2 regions of the Acidocella sp. genome follow, and region 2 is predicted to be linked to the other one. Evidence: riboswitches for the same ligand, from Rfam matches in the RefSeq annotation. Region 2 holds a riboswitch; the other holds the start of a gene.
What was found. Region 2 has a riboswitch for cobalamin ahead of AB7D48_RS01305 (DUF1636 family protein). Riboswitches for the same ligand answer to the same signal wherever they lie in the genome.
Positions count from the first base shown of each region.

Region 1: linked by a shared signal. The riboswitch ahead of AB7D48_RS13775 (HoxN/HupN/NixA family nickel/cobalt transporter) and the one ahead of AB7D48_RS01305 (DUF1636 family protein) in region 2 are both predicted to bind cobalamin.

Region 1 is NZ_JBFWIX010000020.1:40,361-47,934, reverse strand. It holds gene AB7D48_RS13795 (NAD(P)-binding protein) at 1-1,750, opposite strand, end outside; gene AB7D48_RS13790 (amidohydrolase) at 1,713-3,185, opposite strand; gene AB7D48_RS13785 (hypothetical protein) at 3,156-3,380, shown strand; gene AB7D48_RS13780 (helix-turn-helix transcriptional regulator) at 3,693-4,463, shown strand; cobalamin riboswitch at 4,607-4,788, shown strand; gene AB7D48_RS13775 (HoxN/HupN/NixA family nickel/cobalt transporter) at 4,879-5,949, shown strand; gene AB7D48_RS13770 (MFS transporter) at 6,133-7,374, opposite strand.
Region 2 is NZ_JBFWIX010000001.1:276,203-283,776, reverse strand. It holds gene cobN (cobaltochelatase subunit CobN) at 1-1,686, opposite strand, end outside; gene cobW (cobalamin biosynthesis protein CobW) at 1,688-2,698, opposite strand; gene AB7D48_RS01305 (DUF1636 family protein) at 2,695-3,057, opposite strand; cobalamin riboswitch at 3,155-3,357, opposite strand; gene cobO (cob(I)yrinic acid a,c-diamide adenosyltransferase) at 3,395-4,012, shown strand; gene AB7D48_RS01295 (cobyric acid synthase) at 4,012-5,469, shown strand; gene bluB (5,6-dimethylbenzimidazole synthase) at 5,509-6,135, opposite strand; gene cobD (threonine-phosphate decarboxylase CobD) at 6,132-7,103, opposite strand; gene cbiB (adenosylcobinamide-phosphate synthase CbiB) at 7,113-7,574, opposite strand, start outside.

The DNA of each region.
Region 1 (7,574 bases), on a different contig from region 2:
GCGTCCAGTCGGACACATAGGCGGAGGGGGTGACGAGCAGCACCTCGCACCCCGCCTGAGCCAGGCGTTCGGCGATGACACCGCCCATATAATAATGATCGTCGTCGAACAGCACCACGCGGCCAGTGGGCAGGCGGCCGGCCATGATATCATCCGGCGTGAAGACCGGCAGATTGCCGCGCGCCGGCATGGGCACCACATGCTGGCGCGCCACGCCATCCGCTCGCCAGGCGCTGCCGGTGGCGATACAGACATTCTGGAAGCCGAATTCCAGGACATCCTCAACACCTAGTTCCGAACCGGGATATATTTGCACGTTTGGGCGCTGGCCCAACTGGTACAGACGGTAATCCATCACCCGTCCCCAGGCGGAGAGGCCCGGCAGCAGGCGTTCACGCTCCACGCGCCCGCCCAAACGCTCCTTGGCTTCGGCCAGGGCCACATCGTACCCGCGCAGGCTTAAAGCCCTCGCCGCCTCCAGCCCCGCCGGGCCAGAGCCGATGACCAGCACGTTGTCCGAAGCCCCCTTTCCCGCGATTTTTTCCGGGTGCCAGCCCCGGCGCCATTCCTCCATGAAGGTGGGGTTCTGCGTACAGCGGCTGACGGACATCGTCATATCTCCAGTGATGCAGATATTGCAGCCGATGCATTCGCGGATGTCGTCCTCACGGCCTTCCTCGATCTTGCGCGGCAGGAACGGGTCCGCGATGGAGGGCCGGGCGCAACCGATGAAATCCAGAACCCCCTGACGGACGAGGCGAGCCATGACATCCGGCGAGGTAAAGCGCCCCACCCCCACCACGGGCTTGGAGGTAAGATCCCGGATACCTTTCACAAGAAGCTCCTGCGCGGCTTCCTCCTTGAAGCGAGAAGGGCCGGAGCAATCCTCCCAGGTGCCGTGGGCGAGATCCCAGAGGTCTGGAAGATCCTTGTTCATTTCAACAAAATCATGCACCTCGGCGTTGGAGAAACCAAGATCGCCAATCGTTTCATCCAGGCTGACGCGCAGGGTAATGGCCATTTTATCGCCCACGGCATCGCGGATGTCCGCGACAACCTCGTTGACGAAACGCGCGCGGTTTTCCAGGGCACCGCCATATTCATCCGTACGCTGATTGGTGGCGCGGGAGAGAAAATGCTGGAACACACCGAAACCGTGCGCACCGTAAAGGCAGATAAGGTCGAAGCCGGCGATTTGGCAGCGCCTGGCCGCGTTCACAAACCAGCGGCGCAGATTTTTGATGTCTCCCTTATCCATTGCGCGGGCCTGGACGGGATCGTTGGTGAAGGTCCGGATGGGCAGCGCGGAGGGGGCGAGCGGAATTTCCTTGGTGTAGAGATTCGGGCCGTTAATACCGGAATAGGCGAGCTGGATGCCCGCCAGGGCGCCGTGGGATTTCATGGCATCCGACATCCGGCGCAGGGAGGGAATATCCGCATCGTCCCAAAGGCGCAGTTCGATGAAGGGGGTGATCTCGGAGGTCTGATGCATCTCGGTCTGTTCGGTGAAGATCACCCCCCAGCCGCCTTCGGATTTGATGCCGCGCATCGCGGCGACCGCCGAAGGATCGCGATAACCACCGCCATTGCAATGCGGCACTTGGTAGAAGCGGTTCTTGGCGGTCAGCGGGCCGATGGCGAGCGGTTCGAACAGGATGTCATAGGCGGGGTTGCGCATGGAGTTGGCCTCGTTCTTTTCAAGCGATCTAAAATCAGGCGTCGTGGAGCGCGTGGCCAGGCAATGTACCATAAACGAGCTGGCCACCGACGAGTGTGGCCGTGACGCAAAGGTCCGGGATGGCTTGCGGGTCCTGCGTCAAGGGATTGCTATCCAGGATCACCAGATCGGCTAGCTTGCCAACGCTGATGCTGCCTTCGCGGTGCTCACGATGCCCGGCATAGGCCGCGCCCAAACTATAGGCTTGCAATGCCTCTTCAACCGTTACCGCCTGCGCGGGAACCCAGCCTGATTCAGGCTGGCGGTCCATGCTTTGCCGGACCACGGCTTTTCTGATGCCAAGAAGCGGGTTAAGATCGATGATCGGCCAGTCCGTCCCAAAGGCAACGGCACCGCCAGCATCGAGGATGGCGCGAATGGGAAAAGCACGAGGAAGATTCTCCCCGCCTGCCCTGACTTCCCATATGCCTTCCATGCCCAGCCATTCATCCTTGGGGTAGATCATCGAAGGTTGCAGGCTGGCGATCGCGCCAATTTTCCTGAAACGGGCAATATCCCCCGCCCGGGGAATTTCGACATGTTCGACACGTGGGCGGCATAATTTCGAGTTTTTGGCGTCGGCCTCGTAAGCGTCCAGCGCGGTTTGAATGGCTCCCTCTCCGATTGCATGGGTCCAGACCTGAAAACCGGATGCCTGCACCTTTGCGACGGCATTCCGGTAATCTTCGACCTCCCATAAAAGCACGCCCGTTTCCTCAGGCTGGTCGGCATAGCCGCGAGGCATGTAGCCAGTGTGGGATTCCAGCACGCCATCAAGAAAGAATTTTCCGATGCGGAATTGGATATAATCATCGTCATAAGCGGTGCGAAGTTCCGTCATCTCCGCAAGCTTTGCATCCACATCGGCGGATGGCTCAATGACACTTGAGAGGGTGAAACGACAGGTCAACCGCCCTTTTTGTTGCAGCTCCCGCAAAATGGAGAAAATATGATCATCGTACCCAGCGCTTTGGACGCGGGTGATGCCGCAGCTTGCGGCCAAGGCGAGTGCTTTTTCCAAGGCTGACGTCATCTGCTCCGCCGTGGCGGGCGGGATGAGGCGCTTGACGAGAAAGGCCGCATTTTCCTTCAGCCATCCGGTGGGTTGGCCATGCTCGTCGCGCACGATGATACCGCCTTCAGGGTCCGGGGTTGTGCTGTTTATACCCGCGGCGGTGAGAGCCCTTGAGTTGACCCAGGCCGCATGGGCCATGCCTGAATAGAAGAAAACCGGCCTGTCGCTCACGACTTCATCGAACATCGATTTATGAAATGCGCCACTTGCGAGATCTGGATAGCCATAGCTGAATTCATGGCCAACGAGCCATTCCTTGGCTGGGTTTGCCTTCGCGTAATCGCGGAGCTTGGTCAAAACCTCAGACATGGTGCGCGCATGACGAACGCCGATATCCTCAACATATGACGCGCCCCACGCGAAATGCAGGTGCGCGTCGATAAAGCCGGGCATGACGAAACGGCCACCGAGATCAATAATCTCACCACCGCCGACTTTGGATTCGACGTCGCCTCTATCCCCCGCCGCGACGATCTGCCCGGCTTTTACCGCGAATGCTTCAACCCATGGTTGCCGCCGGTCCATGGTAAAAATTTTTCCGTTCGTGAATATCAATGTGTCGTTCATGATCCGCTTTTCTTGCGTTAGGCCGATGCTGTGTAAGAGAGTCAGGCAATGAAATGGCGTTAAGGTTAAAATTCCGACCGCCTGTCTGATTATTGAGACACAACAGCGCGGGGCAGAATGGTGGTGACCCCCATGCGGATGGATTTACCCCGGCCCCCTCTGTGGCCGTGCTCAAGGGCCGGTTATGCCGGGTAGCGGCCCTCCCAAGATCCCGGCCGCACGGCCTGAAATGCCTCTCATCTCATCTCCTGTTGCAGGACAAGGAAAATTGCATATAAAAATCAGCAATTTCCATCCCATTTCGGGGGTAGCCGCATAGCGACATAGGGGTAGATGGTTCCCATTTCCGATCTCATTTTCCATCAGAGACTAGGCCGCGTGCTGGAGCATCTGGGCGATGAGGGCTTTTGGGCGGCTCTGGCGGGGGTCTTGCGCCATTCCACCGCTTTCGATTCCTGGGTGGCGCTGATTTTCCGCCCCGGCCGGTCTCCGCACCCGCTTGGCGTGGGCGGCGAAAAACTCTTGGATGAAGCGCTGTTCGCTGAATATGTGCAAAGCTTTTACGAGATCGACCCGTATTATTTGTTTTCCCTGGGGGAGTTTGCTCCTGGCTTGTACCGGCTGGATGATGTGGCACCGGAATATTTCCAGAAAACCGAATATTATCAACGCTATTTCGCGCTGAATGTGGTGGCGGACGAGGTTCAATTTCTGCTGCCAATGCCACCCCATGGCACGCTGTCATTCTCGCTGGGCTGCCATCACCGGTTCACGAATGAGGAAATGGGCTGGCTGTGCTTGGTCCTGCCCTGGCTTTTGCCTCTGATGAAGGCTTCTGCCGATATGCAGATCGCATCGGCGGGCATTGCGCCGGACCGGGCCGTCAGTCTGGAGGCCCGCTTGCGCCAGAAGGGCACGCCCGCGCTCACAGACCGGGAAACTCAGATCGCATTATTGCTGCTGGCCGGGCATTCATCCAAGGCCATCGCGGCACGGCTTGATATTTCGCCCGAGACGGTGAAGGTGCATCGCCGGAACCTGTATGAAAAACTGGGCGTCTCCAGCCAAGCCGAGGTCTTCGCTCTGTTCATGACACAAGGTTAGGCGCATTTTATTTTCATGCTCTTATCCGTTGCCAAATGATTTGGAGCCGCTGGGGCCTGACTTACGGGCGTATCTGTCTCACTTGGTGAATTCGTGGTGTAAGCCCCCAGCGCCGCAATACTTGCAGTGCCCTGTCGTTTCCGCTTAATTGGCGCCGATGGTTCCTCCGCGAGGAGGATGAAAAGGGAACGCGGTTCAATGCCGCGGCTGCCCCCGCAACTGTAAGCGGCGAGTCGCTCATCATGAAGCCACTGGGTCAACCCGGGAAGGCGGTGAGGGACGCGGACCCGCGAGCCAGGAGACCTGCCATCAAGAGGCGTCAACGCATTCACACCGGGCGGGGTGCACCGGTGAAGGGTCGGGTTCTGCTGCCTGCCCTCGCTTGCCGAGACAAACGCCATTTGAGGCAGACTTCATGTTCAGGACTTTAAGACACGTCTTCAATGACAATTCCCCCGATGTCCAAGGCAAGGTTATCGGGATCTATATATTCCTCATCGCCGCCAATATCGGTGCTTGGGCTTGGGCGGTTCTCGCCTTTCATGGCCATCCCGTGCTCCTGGGCACCGCGCTGCTGGCCTATGGCTTCGGTCTGCGTCACGCGGTGGATGCGGATCATATCGCCGCCATCGACAACGTGACGCGCAAGCTCATGCAGGAAGGCAAACGTCCGGTCACGGTAGGATTCTTCTTCTCGATCGGGCATTCACTTGTGCTTCTCATAGGAACCCTCTTCATCGCGGTGGCCGTGATGAAGTTGCAGAAGGGGTTCGATCAGTTCAACGATATTGCTGGCATCGTCAGTACCCTTGTTTCAGGATCCTTCCTCCTCATCATGGCGATCCTCAATCTCGCCGTCGCGCGAGGCGTATACAAGACCTACCGGCATGTGCGCCGCGGTGGACACTATGACGACGACAGCTTCAACCTTCTGCTCAACAACCGTGGCCTGATCGCCCGCGTGTTGCGACCGCTCTTTCACTTCGTCAACCAGAGTTGGCAGATGCTGCCAATTGGCTTTCTTTTCGGCTTGGGGTTCGACACCGTGACCGAGGTCAGCCTGCTGACCGTGGCCGGGACGGAAGCCAGCAAGGGTCTGCCAGTATGGTCGATTCTCGCCTTCCCGGCACTTTTCTCCGCTGGCATGTCGCTGGTCGACACGACAGATGGAATCTTAATGCTTGGCGCTTATGGCTGGGCCTTCGTCAAGCCAATTCGCAAACTCTATTACAATCTCACCATCACCATCGTGTCGGCGGCCGTGGCCATCCTCATCGGCGGGATCGAGACATTGGGGCTGATCGCGGGTGAGCTGAACCTGCAAGGCTGGTTCTGGAAGGGAATGGATGATCTAAACAATAATTTCGGCCTGCTCGGCTACGCAATCGTCGGTATTTTCGCTGTGGCCTGGATCGTCTCCTTCATCGTCTACCGCCTCAAGAGGCTGGACGAATTTGAACTCGTCAAACCCGAAAAAATTCCGTAGGTTTCAGACAAAAAGTTCTCAGAAAGTGTCTGGCAGCAGCGCTTATAGGACTTTTGGGGGGTGTTTTGGATTGGAGGTTTTTTGGCGCATCGCCATGCTGACGATCCTGAGAGGAGTGCCCCCCGCCAACCACAAAGTCGGCTTTGCCTGAAAATATGCAAAACCCGAGCGTCTTTGCTCCACTCACCTGCGCCCATGCGCTATTCTATGTGCATCTGGATGCCGGCGAAGCATAAGCATGGCAATAACGCCAACCGCAGGCCCAGGCACCAGCAGCAAGAAGCTCCACCGCCAACCGATCGCGGTTGCAAGCAATGGCGTCAGCCGGATCGAAACAATCGTGAGCGCGAAGCCTAGCCCTAGCTGTAACGCGATTGCGGTGCCAACATAACGTGAGTCGCTAACCTCGGTGGCCATAGCAGAGAACTGAGCGGAATCACCTATGACGCTAACACCCCAGACGATCGCGACGGCCATGAAAAGCCAGAGCGGCCCTGTAAAAACGAACCCGATCGTAAGCGCGCAAAGTCCGGAGACGACCATCATGATGGCGGAGGTCGCCGTCCGCCCGATTCGGTCCGCCATGAAACCACCCAGCACAGCGCCCGCTACCCCCGAAGCAACGACAACGAAGGTGATCAAAGAAGCGTCCCTCGTACTGACTAAGCCCAAACCGGGAAGCGCCGCCGATGTGAAGGCGAGGAACCACCCCCACATGGCATAAAGTTCCCACATATGCCCAAAATACCCCAAATTCGCGAGAGCTAATGGACGGTTGCGCAGAACCGCACCGATTTGCCGTGGATCGAACACAGCCCGGCTGAAAGGAAACGGCCCTTCACGAGACAATATTGCGAGCACGCCAGCGCCGATTAGCGTGGCAACGGAAGCGGCGATAACGACATCCTGCCAGACAAGACCATGGATGAGAGCGCGGACTAAATTCGGAAAGGCTGACCCCAGCGTCAGGGCGGCGATGACCGAGCCAAGCGCCAGTCCACGTCCGTGCACAAACCATGTCGAAATGAGCTTCAGCGCTGGCGGATAAATACCAGCCAAAGCAACACCCGTGATGAAGCGGGCGGCAAATAGCGCGCCAACATCCGGCACCCACAATAAGGACAAATTAGCCAGCGCAGCAAGAACACCTGCTACTCCCATCAAAAGGCGCAGCGGCACCAAGTCGGGCAAGCTAACAACACTTGAAACGAGCGCTCCCACCACGAAGCCTAATTGCACCATGTTCGTCAGCCAGGATGAACTGCCTGCCGTTAATACAAATATCCTCACAAGGTCAGGGGTAATGGCGGTTGCCGAGAACCAGGTCGTCATCGACAGCACAACACCCAGGCAGACCCCCGCCAGAACGCGCCACCGCCCATTGTGAGCGACATCGACGGGTTTAACGAAAGCTACTATTGCCATTGCCATCACGCCCAAATCGCTTGCATGAAAAAAGTCACGGCGACACCTTCAGCGTGACTCGATATGCGCCGATACTTCTTTCCGGACACGAACCAGAGAACCAAGGATCGCGTTTGCTGTCTTTCTTCCACATTGAAAAGAAAGACAGCAAACGAGGAGGCGGAAGCATCATTGTCAAATCACCCCATCTTTTTCGGACG
Region 2 (7,574 bases):
GGGGTAGATCACCGGCAGATCGCCAATCAGCGCCTCCGGCCAGCAGGTTTCGCGGAGCGCCACACTCTTTCCCGGCAGCCATTCCAGCGTGCCGTGCGCGCCGAGATGCAGCAGCGCATCCATCCCTTGTGCCCGCAGCCAGAGATAAAACGCCACATAGCCATGGCACGGCACGGCGGAAAGATCGTGATAGCGCGCCTCGCGCCCCTGCCGCGCGCCGCGCTCCGGTTGCAGGGCGATCGTGAGATTGCCTGCATGCACGACGGAAAAATGAAACATGCCGTCCCATGCGGCGGCATCCATCTCCGGCGCGCCCCATGATTTTTCCAGGTCGTTTCGCAAGGTTTGTGGTAAATGCCGCAACGCCGCCAAATAGGCCGCCACCGGCCAGCCGGCCTCGTCAGCCTTCAAGCGCCAGGCCAGATGTTCAACGGGTGCCGTCGCGTACCCGGATTGTTGCAGAAAACCAAGAATTTCATTGGCGCTTTGCAGCGCATCCAGCCCCACCGCGTGGGCCATCTGGTCTGGCCTGCCGGGATAGGTGGACAGCACCATCGCCAGCCGCCGCGCCGCCCTGGGCGTTTCAGCCAGCTTCACCCAGGCGGCAATCTTCCTCGCCACCGCCTCCACCCGCTCCGGTTCGGCGCGGTGCGTGGCCCGGGCGAATTGCAGATCCTCATCGCGGATGCCGGTGGATTTGAAACTGACCACGCCCAGGAAAATTCGCCCGTCGATTTCCGGCAGCGCCACATGCATCGCCAGATCCGCTGGTGAGAGCCCGCGGTCCGAGGCCGCCCAATCCTCCCGCCGCGCGGTTGAAAACGCCACCTGAAACACCGGCGCGCCCGGCCCGTCCAGCGGCGTTGTCCCATCGTCCCCCGCGGCGGAAAACGCCGTCGTGTTCACGATCGCCGCCGGCGGCTGGCCGCGCAAATGCGCCGCCACGAAAGCCGCCGCCTCCGGCAGTTTCAAGGATGGCACGAACAGCCCGTACGCGTCGAACCCTTCCTGTCGCAGGGCGGCGATCAGGGCATCCACCGGCTCCATATCTCCCGCCGCCAGATAGGAACGGTAAAACATCACGGGCACGCGCGGCGCGCCTGCCATGCCGCGCGCCGCCGCAGGGCCGGTTTCAGGCTCGTACATCCCGCAATCCGGGAGCTTCGTGACCGCCCCGGCGCCGACCTCTTGTCCGATCTCGCGCGCCAGATGCGCCAGCGCGGCCAAGGCCGCCTCCGGTCCGCCCGCCTCGCAAAGCCGGGCCAGTTCACCCAGCCGCTCCGGCGCGAGGTTGGAATAGCCATCCAGCACCGCATCCGGCCGTCCATCGCCCGGCAGCACCGCCAGCCTCAGCCCGTTGCGCCTGGCCAGGTCCCGCAAGCTATCCAGCCCATAGGCCCAGTAGCCTTCCCCGCCGATCAACCGCACCAGCACGGCCTTGGCGCCGCTCAGCGTCTTCTCGGCATAGACATCCACCGAAACCGGGTGGCGCAGCAGCGCCAAATTCGCCAGCCGCAGACTGGGCAGCCTTAACCCCCGCGCCTTCGCCCCCCGCCAGGCGGCGGCGAACGCCCCCAAATCGCTGTCCGAGAAAGACAGCACCACGATCTCCGCCGGGTCCTGGCGGAGATCGTGCGGGGTCTCCGCCTCTTCCAGCCCATGGTTTTCCCGGAAGACGATATGCATTCTACCCGCCCAGCGCCGCCCGGATTGTCTTGGCGTTCAGGTCATGCCGCTCGGCGATCACCACCAGACGCGAGGCGCGCGGTTCGGCCCCCCAAGGCTTGTCGAACTGGCTGCGCACCCGTGCCCCCACCGCCTGCACCAGCAGCCGCATCGGCTTGCCGGCAATCGCCACATGCCCCTTCACCCGCAAAATCCTCTGTTCGCGCCCCAGCTTTTCAATCGCCGCCAGCAACGGCGCCGCGCTTTCCCGCTCGGGCAGGTCGATCACGATGGTGGCGAAATCATCATGCTCATGCGCGGCCTGCCCATCATGGTGGGAGGGCCGCGCCTCCACATCGTCTTCCGCCGCCGCCTCCAGCCCCAGCAGAATCCGCGCCTCGATCACCCCATCGGCAATCGGCAGCATCGGCACCGGCCGCGGCAGCGCCTTGGCCACCACCTCTCGCGCCCTGGCCAGCTTCTCCGCCCCGGCCAGATCCGCCTTGGAGAGCAAAATCAGATCCGCGCAGGCCATCTGATCCCCAAACACTTCCGAGAGCGGCGTGTCATGCTCATTGCCGTTGCGCCCTTGCTCGGGCGCGAACTGCCCGGCGGAAACGGTCTCCGCATCCGCCATCGCCACCACGCCATCCACCGTCACGCGCGAGCGGATGGCCGGCCAGTCGAACGCCTTCAGCAGAGGTTTGGGCAAAGCCAGGCCCGAGGTCTCGATGAGGATATGATCCGGCTTCTTGTCCATGGCGAGCAGCTTTTCCATGGTGGGAATGAACTCATCGGCCACCGTGCAGCAGATGCAGCCATTCGCCAGCTCCAGAATGGCCTCCTCCGGGCAATTCTCATCCGCGCAGCCACGCAAGATCTCGCCATCCACGCCCATGGTGCCGAATTCATTCACCAGCACCGCCAGGCGTTTGCCGCCGGGGTTGGCCAGCAAATGCCGGATCAGCGTCGTCTTTCCCGCGCCGAGAAAACCGGTGACGATGGTGACGGGAATTTTCGCGAGGTCGGTCATGAATTGGCTTCCATGGCTGGCAAACGGGCAATCACGTTTTTGCGGAAAAGGGCGGGGCGCTCCCGCCAGGGCACAATGCCATCGGACGTTCCGGCATAGGCGGCGGCCCCTTCCAGAATCACGGCGGCATCGTCCTCGCCGACCGGCCCGTAAATATAAGACCAGCGCCCCGGGCCGGTGAGCGCGATGCTCGGCCCGTTCTTGCAGGCGGAAAGACATTCCACCGGCTTCACCGTCACGCCTTCCGGCACGGCAAGGGCGTTGATCGCCTCATGCACCCGTGCCCCGGCGCAGGGGGCTCCCTCGGCCGGCTTCAATCCGGCCCGGCAGGTGATGCAGACATGCAGCGTGGCACCCATTCAACCCTCGCACTCCTCTATGCGGCGCGGGCGCGCGAAACGGGAAACACGCGCCAAGCGCGCGCAAAGGCCCCGTAGCGGCACACCCCGTCCGCTCGATCAATGGTCCGTCCTGGCAGGTCTCCCGGCTTGCGGATAGGGGCGGTGAAGCCCTTCGGCGCCCACCTTCCCGGCTTTCGCCAGTGGCATCGGGCAACCTCTCCGGTCACGGTCGCGGGGGCGGCTGCGATTCAGGGTGGGCCCCTATCGCATTCCCTTTTGGCCTGACATAAGCCAGGCACCAGCACGGTCTGCCGCACAAGGCCGCATGTGCCGGGCAGAGTCAAGGAGAGCCGCCATGACCATTTCCCCTGACGACGCGACCCGCCACGCCGAGAAAATGGCCCGCATCAAGGCCGCGCGGGACAAAATCATGATGGGCAAGACCGGCGAAAAAGGGCTCGTCATCGTCCATACCGGGCCGGGCAAGGGCAAGTCCTCCGCCGGATTCGGCATGGTCCTGCGCTGCATCGCCCACCAGATGCCCTGCGCCGTGGTGCAGTTCATCAAGGGCGCGTGGGACACGGGCGAGCGCCGCCTCCTCACCACCCATTTCGCCACGCTGTGCCAGTTTCACGCCATGGGCGAGGGCTTCACCTGGGAAACGCAGGACAAAGCCCGCGACATCGCCGCCGCCCAGGCCGGATGGAAGAAAGCGAAAGAGCTGATCCGTGACCCCGCCATCCGCATGGTCCTGCTGGACGAAATCAACATCGCCCTGCGTTACGAATATCTGGATGTGGATGAGGTGGTGGCGTTTCTCCTGACCGAAAAACCGCCTTCGACCCATGTGGTGCTCACCGGGCGCAACGCGAAACCGGCATTGATCGAGGCCGCCGACCTCGTGACCGAAATGACCGCCGTGAAGCACCCGTTCCGGGATGGCATCAAGGCCCAGCCCGGCGTGGAATTCTGATGCGCGCCTTGATGCTGCAAGGCACGGGCTCGAATGTCGGCAAATCCCTGCTGGTGGCGGGGCTCTGCCGGGCGGCGCTGCGGCGCGGGTTGAACGTGGCGCCCTTCAAGCCGCAAAACATGTCCAACAACGCCGCCGTCACGGCCGATGGCGGTGAGATCGGTCGGGCCCAGGCCTTGCAGGCCCTGGCTTGCGGCCTGCCCCCGGTCACGGACATGAACCCGGTGCTGCTGAAGCCGCAAAGCGACTCAGGCTCGCAGATCGTCGTGCGCGGTCAGCGCCTCGCCACGCTGCAAGCCCGCGACTACGCCGCCTATAAACCCAGGCTCCTGGCCCCGGTGCTGGACAGCTTCCAGCGCCTCGGCGCCGCGCACGATCTCGTCATCGTCGAAGGGGCGGGCAGCCCGGCGGAGGTCAATCTCCGCGCGGGCGACATCGCCAATATGGGCTTTGCCCAGGCCGCCAACGTGCCGGTGGTGCTGGTGGGGGACATCGACAGGGGCGGCGTCATCGCCCAGATCGTCGGCACCCAGGCCGTGCTGGCGCCCCAGGACGCCGCCCTGGTGCGAGGCTTCATCGTCAATAAATTCCGGGGCGATCCGCGTTTGTTCGATGAGGGCTATGGCTTCATCCAGTCCCGCACCGGCTGGCGCGGTTTCGGCGTGTTGCCCCACTTCGCCGATGCCGCCCGCCTGCCCGGGGAAGACGCGCAGGATCTCCGCCGCGCCCGCCCGGTGGCGGCGGGGCGGGGCGGGGTGAAAATCGCCTGCCTCGTCCTCTCCCGCATCGCCAATTTCGACGATCTCGACCCGCTGCGGGCCGAGCCGGGCGTGGATTTGGTGCTGGTCGAGCCCGGCCAGCCCCTTCCCGGCGATGCGGCCTTGGCGATCATTCCCGGCAGCAAATCCACACGCGCCGACCTGGCTTTTCTGCGCGCCCAGGGGTGGGACATTGACCTGCTGGCCCATCGCCGGCGCGGCGGGCGCATTCTGGGCATTTGCGGCGGTTATCAGATGCTGGGGCGGGAGGTTGCCGACCCTGAGGGGTTGGAAGGCCCGCCCGGCGCCATGGCGGGGCTGGGGCTGCTGGATATTTCCACCCGCATGGACCGCCAGAAGCAGCTTGGCCTGGTGCGGGCTGTCCATATCCAAAGCGCTCTGAAGGTCTCGGGCTATGAAATTCATCTCGGCCAGAGCCAGGGGGCGGACGCATCCCGCCCCTTCGCCATGGTCGGTTCCCGGCCCGATGGTGCCGTCTCGGAGGATGGGCTGGTGATGGGCAGCTATCTGCACGGGCTGTTTCATGAGGATGCGTTCCGCGCCGCCTTCCTGGCCATGCTCGGGGCTTCCGTGGCGCCGGGCTCTCATGGCGCGGCGATCGAGGCGGCGCTGGATGGGCTGGCCGCGCATCTGGAGGCGCATCTGGATGTGGAGGGGGTGCTGGCCCTCAGCCCATAGGGGGTTTTGGGATGGCTGGTTGCTGAAAACAGCGAACCCTCATCGACGCTCCCACACCGTTTCTTCATTCCGCTGCCACGCCGCGCGGTGCAGCAGCGGCGTGTCGTCGGTGAAGGCGGGCTTGCCGATGCAGAGATAGGCGGAAAACTCCCAATGGGCGGGCACGCCGAACAGCCGCTCGATCACGGCAGGCTCCAGAATCGAGACCGCCCCCAGCCCCAGATTCTCCGCCCGCGCCGCCAGCCAGAGCGCGAAGATCGCCATGGCGGTGGATTGCTGTAGCGTCAGCTCCATGGTGGCGCGGCCGAGGCGGTGCCCGGCCTCCGGGTCGGTCTCGGTGAACACCGCCAGCTGCACGGGGGCGGCGTCCAGCCCGGCCAGTTTCAGCTTGGCATAGGCGCCCGCCTGCTCGCCCTCATAGCTGGCGGCGGCCTCCTGGTTGCAGCGCGTGAACTCCGCCCGCACGGCGCCGCGCAAGGCGGGGCTTTCCACGCGGATCACCCGCCAGGGCCGGGCATTGCCGACGGAAGGGGCGTGGTCCATCGCCAGGCGCAGCCTGTCCAGCACCGCCTCGGGCACCGGGTCGGTCAGGAAATGCCGCACATCCCGCCGCCAAAGCATGATCTCGGCCAGGATCCTGGCCTGTTCCGCGTTGAATTCCATCATGCCTCCAGAAGTGCCGCGCCCAGCCGTGCCCATTCGGCCTCGGTGCCCGGCATGCCAAGCCGGACCCAGCGGTCGGAATAAGGAAAGATCCGCGACCAGATATGGCGCGTCGCCAGCTTTGCCCGCGCGGCTTCGGCGTTGGGCGTGTCGTAGAGCCGGAACAGGCAGGTGCCGCCGGCAACCCGCCAGCCCGCCAGCCCGGCCATCCGGTCCATCCGGTCGATTTCGCTCATCAGCCGGGCAATGGTGGTCCGTGCCCAGCCTGTGTCGGCCAGGGCCGCCGCGCCGATCTCCAGCGCCGGGCCGCAGACCGGCCAGGGGCCAGCCACTTGCGAGAGGGCGGCGATGTCCGCGTCGCATCCCAGGGCGAAACCCAGCCGCATGCCCGCCAGCCCATAAAATTTGCCGAAGGAGCGCAGCACCACCAGCCCCTCGCGGCCTGCTTCCGGCGCCAGGGAGAGTTCAGGGTACGGGTCGGCGAAGCTTTCATCCACCACCAGCCGCCCGGCCTTGGGCAGCAGCGCCAGCAGTGATTTGGGATCGTGATAACGCCCGTCCGGGTTATTCGGATTCACGATAACCGCGAGGTCGGCTCCGGCGGTTGCCTGCGCCGTCGCGGCGTCCTCCACCTGCCAGCCCAGGGCGCGCAGGGCGGCGGCATGCTCGTTATAAGTGGGGGACATGATCTTCGCCCGGCCGGGCTTGGAGAGCAGCGGGATGGACTGGATGGCCGCCTGCGCCCCGGCCAGGGGCAGCACCGCGCCTTGCGTGCGGTAGGCGGTGCGGGCGGTGGCGACCAGCTTCGCGGTGGCGCTGGCGGCGGGCAGGGCGGTCCAGGCCGCCGGGGTGATCGCGGGCACGGGGTAGGGTTGGCGGTTGATGCCGGTGGAAAGGTCGATCCAGTCCGCATGCGTGCCGCCATATTGCTGGATCGCCGTGTCCAGATCGCCGCCATGGTCTCGTTTCATCTCAAGCCTCTATAAAATGGCGGCGAGCGCCAGACAGGCGGCGGCCAGCAGCAGCATCCGCCGGTACAGGCCCAGCCCCGCGATAATATCCTGTGCCCCCGGGTCGCGGCCCGGGGCGTTGATCCATGGTTCGTTGGCGGTCTCGTTGCCGTAAATGCGCGGACCGGACAAGCGTAGCCCCATCGCCCCGGCCATGGCCGCCTCGGGCCAGCCGCCATTGGGGGAGCGGTGATGCCGCGCGTCCCGCCAGGCGGTGCGCAGGGCCGCTTGTTTGTGCCGCGCCGCCAGGGCGAAGAGCAGGGCGGTGAGGCGCGCGGGGATGAGATTGGCGAGATCGTCGATGCGCGCGCTGGCCCAGCCGAAGGCGCGATAGCGCGGGACGCGGTGGCCCAGCATCGAATCCAGCGTGTTGATGGCCTTATAGGCCATGATGCCGGGCAGGCCGAAGAGCGCGCCCCAGAAAAGCGGGGC